Linked DNA regions of Verrucomicrobium spinosum DSM 4136 = JCM 18804. The protein of the gene in region 2 interacts with the protein of the main gene of each other region in a pairwise test. Links are inferred from orthologs where the notes say so. Each region holds a gene or a part of one and is shown on either strand. Other genes may lie near its edges.

Region 1 (5,484 bases), 4.0 Mb from region 2 along the record:
GGCAAGATCAATCTCAACTTCCAGATCGTTCCGTTCACCTATGTAGAGCGGACCACGGCCCTGCACGCCCTCTTTCGCAGTGAGCGGGTGACCGCCATCCCGGTGGCGGATGCGGGAAACTACAAAGGCGGCAACAGCAAGAACTACCGGTACGAGATCGATGCTCAAAAGACACTGGACCAGTTTCGCACACGGTTCGCTGCGGAAGATCTCTTCCGCTCTCCGGGGGACATTTGTGAGCTTCACTTGATCCCCAGAGGAGTGCCCGGGTTTGGGAGCCTGACCGCGGCCGGGATGACCGCCTTTTGGCAGGGGCACTCGCCAGGGCTTACGCATCTAGTTTTTACAAAGCACGTGGAAATTAGTTAAGATGTGTGAATGAAGTGGGGCATGTCTTCCGCCTCTGCATCTCCTGACAGCAATCTTCGTGAAGTTTTTCAGAGCATTGATGACTGGAGGGTGCAGCGTACCCAGCGACATGATCTGGCCGACATCCTGGTGATTGCCACCTGCGCCATGCTGTGCGGTCAGGGGCATTACACCCATATGGAAGCCTTCGGCAATCTGAAGCGCACTTGGTTGGAGAGCTTTCTTGCCCTGCCCAACGGCATTCCCAGTCACGACACGTTCCGTAAAGTCTTCAGCCTGCTTGATCCCAAGCGCTTCATGGAAGCCTTCAGTCTCTGGACCCAAGGTGTATTGCGCCAACTCTCCAGCGAGGGGCTTGAGAGCGGTCTCAAAGGGGTGATCGCCATTGATGGAAAGGCACTGCGCGGGGCCGTCGACAAAGGGCAGGCACCTGCGGTCATCGTGGGGGCTTGGGCCAGTGAATTGAGCCTGTGCCTTGGACAGGTCAAGGTTGCTGACAAGAGCAATGAGATTGGCGCGATGCCGGAGTTGTTGGAAATGCTGGCGTTGAAAGGCTGCATCGTGACCATCGACGCCATGGGCTGCCAGAGGGAGGTGGCCAGGAAAATCATCCAGCAAAAGGGGGACTACATCCTGGCCCTCAAAAGCAACCAGGAAAGCCTCCATCAACAGGTCAGCCACTATTTGGACACGGGGGAGGACCTGGCCAGGGCAGAAGGCAACTTTCATCAAGAGGAAAGCGATGGGCACGGCCGGCATGAAGTGCGTCGCTGTTGGGTGAGTGAGGAAGTGGAATGCTGGCTGCAGGGGGCAGAAAAGTGGGCGGGACTGCGCAGCGTGGCTGCGGTGGAATGCGAGCGCACCGTGGCGGGTCAGACCACGGTGCAAAGGCGTTACTTCATCAGCAGTTTGAAAGCCGATGCCGCGCTCATTGCAGCCTCAGTACGCGCTCACTGGGGGATTGAAAACTCGCTGCACTGGGTTCTAGATGTGACCTTTGGCGAAGATGAGAGCCGGTCTAGAAGCGGTTACAGCGCGGAGAATCTGGCCACCCTTCGACGCCTGACTCATGCAATGATCAAGCGAGAGAACCCAAACTCCAAAAAATCGGTCAACCAACGCAGATTCGAAGCCGGACTCAGTACAGACTATCTCCAAACCTTGCTTGGAGTAAATTTAGATGCGTAAGCCCTGGGGCACTCGCTGACAGGAGACAATGTCAAGGAGCGTCCCTATGCGGGGCTGTATCCCCGGCTCACGACAAAGTCCAACACGTACACCGTGCATTACAAAGTGCAGGCGCTGCAGCAGGCGGCCCGCTCCCGTGGCACCTCGGAAACGGCTTGGGGCACCTGGGAGGAGGGGCGCGATCTGGTGGTCTCTGAGTCTCGCGGCTCCACCACCATTGAGCGGTATGTTGATCCATCGGACCCCGCCCTGCCTGACTTCACCGATCCTGCTCATGCCGACGCCACTCTGGACCCTTACTACCGTTTCCGGGTGATTGGGACAAAGCGTTTCACGCCTTGATCAGGATGGCCGCGGGCAATGCGCTAACTGCGGGTTGGTTCTCGTCACGCGCGATTCATCGCTCACTTCCAATACGATGTGACCCAACCGCCTCCGTATTTCACTTGCCCACGTATCCTCCTATGGGGGAAGATGGGCCTATGATTTATCTCGACTCGAATGCAACCACCCAGACCGATCCACGGGTGGTTGAGGCCATGATGCCGTTCCTGACGAAGCATTTTGCCAACCCTTCCTCCGGGCATGCTGGAGGCAGATTCGTGCACAAGGCGGTGGAACATGCGCGGGAGCAGGTTGCCGCACTCATCGATTGTGAACCCAATGAGCTGATCTTCACCAGTGGCGGCACCGAGGCTAACAATGCCGCGCTGGCATCCGCCCTGACCCTGCAACAGCCGCGCAAGACCCACTTGATCATCTTCAAGACGGAGCACTCCTCCGTGCTTGAACCTGCCCGCCGTTGGACGGAAGAGGGCCGTTCTGCCAGTTTCCTGGATGTGAATCGCGAAGGAGTGCCCATGATTCGGGAGCTGAAAAGCTGTACGCGTTCCGGTCAGACGGCGCTGGTGAGCATGATGTGGGCGAACAACGAAACCGGAGTCATCGGCCCGATCGAGGAATCTGCGGAACTCGTGCATTCCAACGGTGCGATGTTCCACAGCGATGCCGTGCAGGCGGTGGGCAAGATCCCAGTATCGGTCAAGAAAATCCCCGTGGACTACCTTAGCCTCAGCGGTCACAAGTTTCATGCGCCCAAGGGCATCGGAGCTCTCTTTATCAGCAAGCGGGTGCGTTTTCGCCCCTGGATGCTGGGAGGCGGCCAGGAGTTCGGCCGACGCTCTGGAACAGAAAACGTCCCACACATTGTGGGGTTGGGCAAGGCGGCCGAACTGATGCTGGAGCATCTGCGTGACGACGGAGCTGCCAAAGTGGCCGCCATGCGAGACGCCTTTGAGAATCGCATTCTGGCTGAAGTCCCCGGCACGGAGGTCAATGGCAGTCGGGAGTTTCGTGTCCCTGGTACCTCCAGTCTCTTTTTTCCAGGGGTGGATGCCGCCGGGCTGTTGATCCTTCTCGATGATCGCGGCGTTGCGTGCTCGGAAGGATCTGCCTGTCACGCTGAAACGCTGCGTCCCTCGCACGTGTTATGCGCCATGGGATTCACGGAGGAACGCCTCGGTGGGACCTTGCGATTCTCCTTCTCCCGCATGAACACTGCGGAGGAGGCAGTCATTGCAGCGGGGAAGGTGATCGAATGTGTGGCAAAACTGAAATCCCTCAACGTGGAGGGACCCGTCAAGATGAGCGCTTAGATCCTCGGCACCGGGCCGGGTACGAGGCGGGAGTAGTGCGCCTCCACCCGGCTCAAGAACCAGCGCCAGTTCCGTCCGGGGCGACCGTTGTCGAGCAGGAAGTGCGGGCAGTTTTTATTGGGCGGATTCAGACCCTGCCGGGGCCAGTGATAATGGGGGACGACATTCCGCAGCGGAATCTGGTGCTCCATCATGAGGAAGGCGGTCAGCTTGGCGGTGTTGTCTATCGTGCGGGCCAGGTCGTTGCCCCGGTGTTCACACATCTCGATGCCGATGCTGTAGTTGTTGCCCGGTCCGTCGAAGTCCGCGTGCTCCCCCTGCTCATTGGTGGGAAGATGCTGGATGGCGACATTGTCCTGCACAGTGAAGTGCCAGGTCAGGAACCCAATCCGGTTGCCCCCTCTGCGCTTGGGTGCACGCAATGCTCCTCTTTTGAGCGCCAGAGCGTGGTTGTAGGCATTGCCTGTGTAGTTCTGGGTGGAGTGAATGGTGATGAACTGGGGGTTCATGCGCCGGAAGGTCTTACGACCTGCCGTACCTTTGGTGATCATGTCCTGCTGGAGGCGGACTTCCTGCAGCATGCCTACTGGCAGAACCTTCCGTTCCACCGGTACCGGCCCCAGCCGTCCCTCCCAGCCAGTCACGCGCGGGCTGGTGCTCTCACAGCCCAGGAGGACGGCAATCAGCACCGCCAGACAGAGAAGAGGAGGAAGTAATCTCATGCAGTGTAATATCCATAGATGTAACGCATCCTCACCGTGTGACAAGGGGGGCTTATCACGGGAATGGTGTGTAAGGTTGGAGATTCATCATCGACGGCCCCGGGAATTCCCTGAGCTGCCATCGATTTCGTCATCATCGTCCTTCACCCGGCGGTGAGTCAGTGTGAGCAGCAGATCCCAAAGGACGAAGGCCACCGCGTAGCCAGCAAATGCCAGCACGATGCCAGCGACCGATCCACCGATGTAGAGTGAGGCGGCCCAAGGCTTAAGTTGGGCAAAGAAGTTCCAGAACCCCGTGGCTTCGTCCAGGATTCGCTTGAGATCCTTCCAGTCCAAAGGGGGGGGATTGCCCAGATGCAGCTTGTGGCTCAACCAGTTGCCGAACTCGATTTCCCACCAGGCTATGGGAGGCATGGTGACGGGATTGCTGATCCAGCAGGCCACGATGGCGATGGGAATGTTGACTCGAAACAAGGCGGCCAGCAGCGCCGCCAGAGGCATCTGCCCGGGGATGATCAGCATGTTGACGAACAGGCCGATCGCGAGGCCGCCGGCGAAACTGTGCCGGGTGGGTTTCCACACGGTCTTGTCCAAAAAGTGCAATGCGAACCATTTGCGAAGGCGGCTTTGCTTGAGCTTCCGCGGATGGCGGAACCTCTTGTAGAGACGCAGAACAAATCTTCGGTAGTGCAGGTGCATGAAGAAGGGGGCGGTGACGGAAGATGTCCGTAAAATCAATGATTCTTTTGGCTTGATTGCGGGGGGGTGACCCGCTTAAACCTCAACAACATCTCACCGCCATGAAGAAAATCGAAGCCATCATCAAACCGCACAAGTTCGAGGAAGTCCAGGAAGCGCTCCGTGAGGCGGGAGTATTCGGGATGACCGTGACGGAGGTCAAGGGCTTCGGCAGACAGCGGGGGCATACGGAAATCTATCGCGGCAGCGAGTACACCGTGGACTTTGTTCCCAAGACCAAGATCGAGATCCTTACTACGGACGAACAGCTTCCCGGCATCATCCAGACTATCATTGAATCTGCCAAAACGGGAAAGGTGGGGGACGGCAAGATTTTCATCTATGAAATCGAAGATGTGCTGCGCATCCGGACGAATGAGCACGGAGTAGATGCCCTCTGATTTGCCCTTCCCGCTCTGAGCCGGTCCCAGTCTCTCACGGCCTACAGGCCCTCCCACTGGAGGGCCTGTTTTATTTAGACCGAGCCAAACGCTGGTCAGCGTGCCAGCCAGAGCAGCAACACCCCTCCGAGGGCGACCCGGTAGATGGCGAAGCCGTTGAAGGTGTGGCTCTGGACGAAGCGGATCAGCCAGCGCACCACCACAAAAGCGGAAACGGCAGCGGCGATGAAGCCCAAGCCGACATGAAACCAGTTCAGGGTGGCAAACTCGCCATCCTTCAGGGCCTTCAGAATCTCATAGCCGCCCGCCGCCAGGAGGGTTGGGACGCCGAGCAGGAATGAGAACTCTGTGGCCACAGGGCGGGACAGCCCCATCATCAGGGCGATCATGATGGTGGCACCGGAGCGGGAG
Region 2 (5,309 bases):
CAACTCCGGATGTTCTGGATCCGCTCCGCAGAGTCCATGGTCAGACTGTTCTGCCCAGTACCTCACAAACGAATCGATATGGGTCCAGTGCACCTTCTGAAAGCCATCTCCATCACAGATCTCGAACAGCCCTACCCCCGACTCCGTCTTCAACAGGCCGATACCGCAGTAGTCTCGATGCGAGTGCCGCATCCCTTCCCCCACCGGCTTCTTTTGCAGCTCATTCCAGAGTTGCAGGGCAATCTCCACGCCAAACCGCTCTCGCGAGAGACCCACAATCACTTCAGGCGTGCTCCATAGATAGCTCGACACAGTCCGCTCACTTACCCATCCGCAGTGCTGTCGTCAACCCACGGCACCGGAAAACACAGCCCTGCCCACAGCATGTGAATGGGAGCCTGATTCAGCCCGGAGAACTGGGCATCTCGTCGGGGATCTGCTTTCGTCCAGACCGATATCGGCCGGACTTTGCCCGTTGCTGAGTCTTGTCGATCCTCCGTCATGTCAACGCAGCAGCAAACGACGTCGATTGTGAATAAGGATACCCTACGGGCACTTGCGCCGGGGTCTCCAGCGCAAGCTCTCCCTGATATCACAACCGCACGTCCACCGCTCCCGCTGCATTGCGAGCCTTCTCCCGTGCCGCCTCGATGCTCTCCGCCCGCGCCGCCACCACGCCCATACGGCGCTTGCCCTTGACCTCGGGCTTGCCAAAGAGACGCAGGGCCGTGTCTGGCTCACTGAGCGCGGCCGTGAGATTGCCGAACTGCACGTCCTTGGAATGACCTTCCACCAGGATCACTGCGGAGGCACTGGGCCCGTGCTGGGCAATATTGGGGATCGGCAGCCCAAGGATGGCGCGGGCATGAAGCGCAAACTCGCTCAGGTCTTGGGAAATAATCGTCACCAGTCCCGTGTCATGCGGCCGCGGGGAGACCTCGCTGAACCACACCACGTCATCCTTCACAAAGAGCTCCACGCCGAAGATGCCCCACCCGCCCAGAGCGGTGGTGATGGCCTCCGCGATGCGCTTGGACTCCGCCAGTGCCGCCACGGTCATCGGCTGCGGTTGCCAGCTCTCACGGTAGTCCCCGTCGATCTGCAGGTGCCCGATGGGCTCGCAGAAGGACGTGCCGCCGGCGTGGCGCACCGTCAGCATGGTAATTTCATAGTCAAAGTCCACAAAGCCTTCCACGATGACCTTGCCCTTGCCAGCGCGACCGCCTTCTTGAGCGTACTTCCAGGAATAGGCCAGATCGGCCTCGCTGCGCACCACGCTCTGCCCCTTGCCAGAGCTGCTCATGATCGGCTTCACCACACAGGGCATGCCGATCTCTGCCACCGCCGCGCGGAATTCCTCCTCCGTCGCGGCAAACTTGTACGGCGAGGAGCGGAGCCCCAGCTCCTCCGTCGCCAGACGGCGGATGCCTTCACGATTCATCGTCAGCTTCGCCGCCCGTGCCGTCGGCACCACCTTGTACCCCTCCGCCTCCAGCTCGACCAAAACATCCGTGGCAATCGCCTCCACCTCAGGCACGATCAGATTCGGCTTCTCCGTTACCAGCACCGCCCGCAGCGCCTCCGCATCTAGCATGGAGACAACGTGCGCCCTGTCCGCCACCTGCATGGCCGGGGCATTCGCATACGAATCCACCGCGATCACCTCACACCCGAACCGCTGCAACTCAATCACCACCTCCTTGCCCAGCTCTCCTGAGCCAAGCATGAGAACACGGGTTGCGGAAGAGGTGAAGGGGGTGCCGATACTCGGAGAGGACATGTGTGAGAAAACGGGAGTGTTAGGGAGGGGAGGAACGATGAGTGAAAAGTAAAAAGTAAAAAGTAAAAAGTCGAGGGACAACCTGCGAAGGTGCTCACAGGTCCAAACCTCTCCTAGCCTGCGCCAAACAAAAAAGCCGAGGAGTTGCAGCGCAACCCTTCCACTTTTCACTTTTTACTAACCCCTTTTTGCTTTCGAGGCGCACTGCGCCTCAGATCATCCCCAACTTCATTTTCCCCTCCTCGGAGATCATGCTCTGGTTCCATGCTGGATCCCAGACGAGTTCCACGGCGGCATCGTCCATGTGCTCGATGGTCATGATGCGAGCCTGGGCATCGGCTGCGATCGTAGGGCCCATGCCGCAGCCGGGGGCAGTGAGTGTCATCTTTACGAGGGCTTTGATCTTGCCTTCTTCGTCGTTGCTCACAGCACAATCATACACCAGGCCCAAGTCCACGATGTTCACCGGGATTTCGGGATCATAGACTCCGCGGAGCTGCTGCCAGACCTGCATCTCCAGGTCGCTCGCATCTCCCGGGATGTTCGAGGAGCTCTGCGTCTCCTGCTTTTTGTCCTCCTCTGGGTCGATCCCCAACGCATCAGCATCCTTGGCCGAGATACGGGCCAACCCGTGGTCAGTCGCCACCGTGTAGGTGCCGCCAAGAGACTGGGTGATGATCACCCGCGTCCCTGCCGGCAGGCGGATGGCGTCCCCACTCGGGATCTGGATGGCTTCAACTTCTCGATTCAGGTCAATATCAGTGTGCATGGCAATAGAGGGGGAGGGAAAAGAATGGGGGCGGGCTGCTTGGACCTCTAAGAAGCTGCGAACCAGTGAAAAGTAAAAAGTAAAAGGTGAAAAGTGGTAGCACAGCTTCTGGCCTGATGACCGGTGCATCCCGAGCGGGCAGATCGAATTCAGCATATGAATACGCGGCCGACGGCGGAACGGTCGTCGCATGAATGTCCGCAGCCGATTCCGGGGGCGGAGGCGGCAGTGCGAGCCAGGCAGAGCGCCTGCCCTACAACGCTCAAGTTGAAAACGTGGCAGTTCGCCCCACAGGACTAGAACTTCACGATCTTAATCTTGGCAGCCTGCTTTTTGCCGGCCGCTGCCAGGGCATCGTGCAGTGTCGGAGCTTGTTCTACGGGAGCGTTCGCCGTTGGGGACGCCTCAGGGCGCACGTGGGCTTTCTCTGCCGTTTCCGCTTCCAGGGCCGCCTTCAGAGCCCCTTCCACCATCTGCCCACAGTGGATCTTCATCGGCGGCAGAGGCCCGAGCGGCTTGGAGAGTTCTTCAGCACTCAGATCGAGCGCCTCCTCCCGCGTCTTGCCCTTGATGAGCTGAGTCGCCAGACTCGCAACCGCGATCGCCGTCTGGCAGCCGAAGCTCTGGAAAGTCGCCTTGTCGATGACCTTCTTGCCGTCCTGCTCCTTGTATTTGATCCACATGCGCACCATGTCCCCACAGTCTGGGCTGCCCACGGTGCCCACAGCATCCGCATCCGGGATCTCCCCCACATTCTGGGGGTTGGCCAGAGCGTCCTGCAAAACTTCTTCGTTCATAGTCAGTGGAGACAAGAGACGGGAAGACCAAAGACAGAAGACATGACGGGGGCAGATCAATCTCTACCTGCCGCCCACCTATCCGTCCAAAGCTCCCATCTTGTTAATTTTCAAAAAATCTTGTTAATCCTGTCAAAAAAGCCCCCGCCTAGTCCTCGATTTCCAAGCGATACCGCGGGATGCTGGGGTCCACATCCAGGCTGTAGGCATCGATCCCGCCCTTCAGGCACTTCGTCTCCACGAAGCCATGACCCAGGAAGTACGCGGCCGCATCCATCGCACTGTTTCCCTGGTGGTCATAGATCACCACAGGGTCGGTCTTGTTCCACTGGTCAAAGATCACCTGAATGAGTTCCTGCGAGACCAGATGAGAGCCGGGGATGGCCACCGCCTCGTGCTCCTCGCGGGAGCGCACATCCAGCAGCTTCGTGTTCGGGCTCACCTCGCGCAGCTTCACCAAGTCCTCTGGGGTGATTTGCAGGCTTGCATCGCTCTGGTAACTTTCCTGAATGAAGGCAACGGCCTCCTCGACCGGAATGTTTTCGTTGCGGGCACACACCTCCGCCAGCGTCTCCCCCGGCTGGAAGCCGCAACTCCGGCATCCGCCGATGTGATACTTCGCAAAGAGTGCCCGCTGCGCCCCCGGGTAGGATTCCAGCAGCGCTCCCATCTTGGTTGCCCCGCTCAGCGGCGGCAGCTCAGCTACAACATCAGAGGAAACAGGATCGGCGACAGTCGCGGTGCTCATTATAGAAAGACCTTACGCCCGTCACGCCAAAGAGGCAACTGGGGAGGGGGAAGTTGAGACAGCGCAAGTGGGCTGGTTGGGAGCTGCCCTAAACCAGCGAGAAGCGGACCCAAACCAGCAAAGCGTCTCAACAGCCCACTTTTGGGCGACTCAACCAGGCGCCCCCCCGCCTCCATCTTGTTAATCTCTTAAAAATCTTGTCAATCCTGTCAAAAAAACGCGCTACAGTCGCGGCCACCATGTCCACGTCCCCCACCGACGATCGCGACCGCGAACCTCGCATTTACGTTCTGCCAAATCTCATGACGGCAGGGAACCTCCTCTGCGGGTTCATGGCCATCCTCCATATTGTCGGCCGTTTCCAGCCGGACACTGGTCATCAGCGGTACATGTGGGCCATTGGGTTCATCCTTGTCGCCTGTTTGTTCGACCTCCTCGATGGCCGCCTGGCCCGTCTCAGCGGTCAGAGTTCTGACTTCGGCCGTGAGTTTGACTCCCTGGCGGACATCGTCTCCTTCGGCATGGCACCCGCGCTCCTGGTGCACGACATTGTGCTGGCTGAGTTTGAGAAAACGTTCAGCGGGCTCGGCTGGCTCATTGCCTGCATCTACCTCGTCTGCGGTGCCATGCGACTCGCACGGTTCAACTGTTTGGCGGCCATCGAGACTGAAACTGGGAAAAAGTCTTCCACCTCCTTTCGCGGCTGCCCCATTCCGGCCGCGGCTGGCGTCATCGTCTCGCTCACGATGACCCTCATGTGGTTGGACGGCATGGACCGCGAAATCGGAAAGTGGAAGTACACCCTGCCCGCCCTCATGGTTCTGCTCTCCTACCTCATGGTCAGCAGCCTGGAGTACCCCAGCTTCAAGTCCATCAACTGGCGCACACGTCGCTCCTTCCACTGGGTGCTCATCAGCATCATCGTCCTCGCTTTCACCGTGAAGGCCTGGCAGTGGATGCCCACCGTCCTCTTTGTCTCCTACCTTCTTTACGGCCTCGTCCGTCCCTGGATATCCCGCAAATGGCGCCGCGAGATCGAAGACACCAGCGATGGGGAAATCGAAACCGACGGCGAGGGAAACACCTTCAACAGCGAGACAGAAGCCGTAGCCCGAGTGAAAAGTGATAAGTAACGAGTGAAAAGTGAAACCCGCTACTTGAGACAGGTCCAAAGTCCAGACACCAGACTCCCGGCCTGAGCCCCTCCTCAGCCCT

What was found. The genes of interacting proteins can lie anywhere in the genome.
Region 1: the proteins of VSP_RS10420 (region 2) and VSP_RS26675 interact in binary tests that used the Escherichia coli proteins (3 or more experiments, as listed by UniProt). The link is inferred for Verrucomicrobium spinosum DSM 4136 = JCM 18804 from one-to-one orthologs.

The regions. Positions count from the first base shown.
Region 1 is NZ_ABIZ01000001.1:6,534,905-6,540,388, reverse strand. What follows is about bases 1,215-4,125. They hold VSP_RS26675 (cysteine desulfurase family protein), read left to right. Parts: upstream 1,215-2,039; coding sequence 2,040-3,212; downstream 3,213-4,125. Other genes in these bases: VSP_RS40100 (DUF2062 domain-containing protein), read right to left, coding at 4,022-4,125; VSP_RS26670 (peptidoglycan recognition protein family protein), read right to left, coding at 3,209-3,934; VSP_RS26680 (hypothetical protein), read left to right, coding at 1,651-1,899; VSP_RS26685 (ISAs1-like element ISVsp18 family transposase), read left to right, coding at 1,215-1,557. In the rest of the region: vccA (Verru_Chthon cassette protein A), read left to right, coding at 1-369; more of VSP_RS26685, read left to right, coding at 379-1,214; more of VSP_RS40100, read right to left, coding at 4,126-4,633; VSP_RS26660 (P-II family nitrogen regulator), read left to right, coding at 4,735-5,073; VSP_RS26655 (undecaprenyl-diphosphate phosphatase), read right to left, coding at 5,169-5,484. UniProt on the Escherichia coli protein: Master enzyme that delivers sulfur to a number of partners involved in Fe-S cluster assembly, tRNA modification or cofactor biosynthesis. Catalyzes the removal of elemental sulfur from cysteine to produce alanine.
Region 2 is NZ_ABIZ01000001.1:2,563,235-2,568,543, reverse strand. Bases 1,597-4,332 are described here. They hold VSP_RS10420 (iron-sulfur cluster scaffold-like protein), read right to left. Parts: upstream 3,347-4,332; coding sequence 2,846-3,346; downstream 1,597-2,845. Other genes in these bases: VSP_RS10415 (rhodanese-like domain-containing protein), read right to left, coding at 3,495-4,094; sufT (putative Fe-S cluster assembly protein SufT), read right to left, coding at 1,992-2,549; purT (formate-dependent phosphoribosylglycinamide formyltransferase), read right to left, coding at 1,597-1,780. Also shown: VSP_RS10435 (hypothetical protein), read right to left, coding at 1-312; more of purT, read right to left, coding at 593-1,596; pssA (CDP-diacylglycerol--serine O-phosphatidyltransferase), read left to right, coding at 4,334-5,227. UniProt on the Escherichia coli protein: A scaffold on which IscS assembles Fe-S clusters. Exists as 2 interconverting forms, a structured (S) and disordered (D) form. The D-state is the preferred substrate for IscS.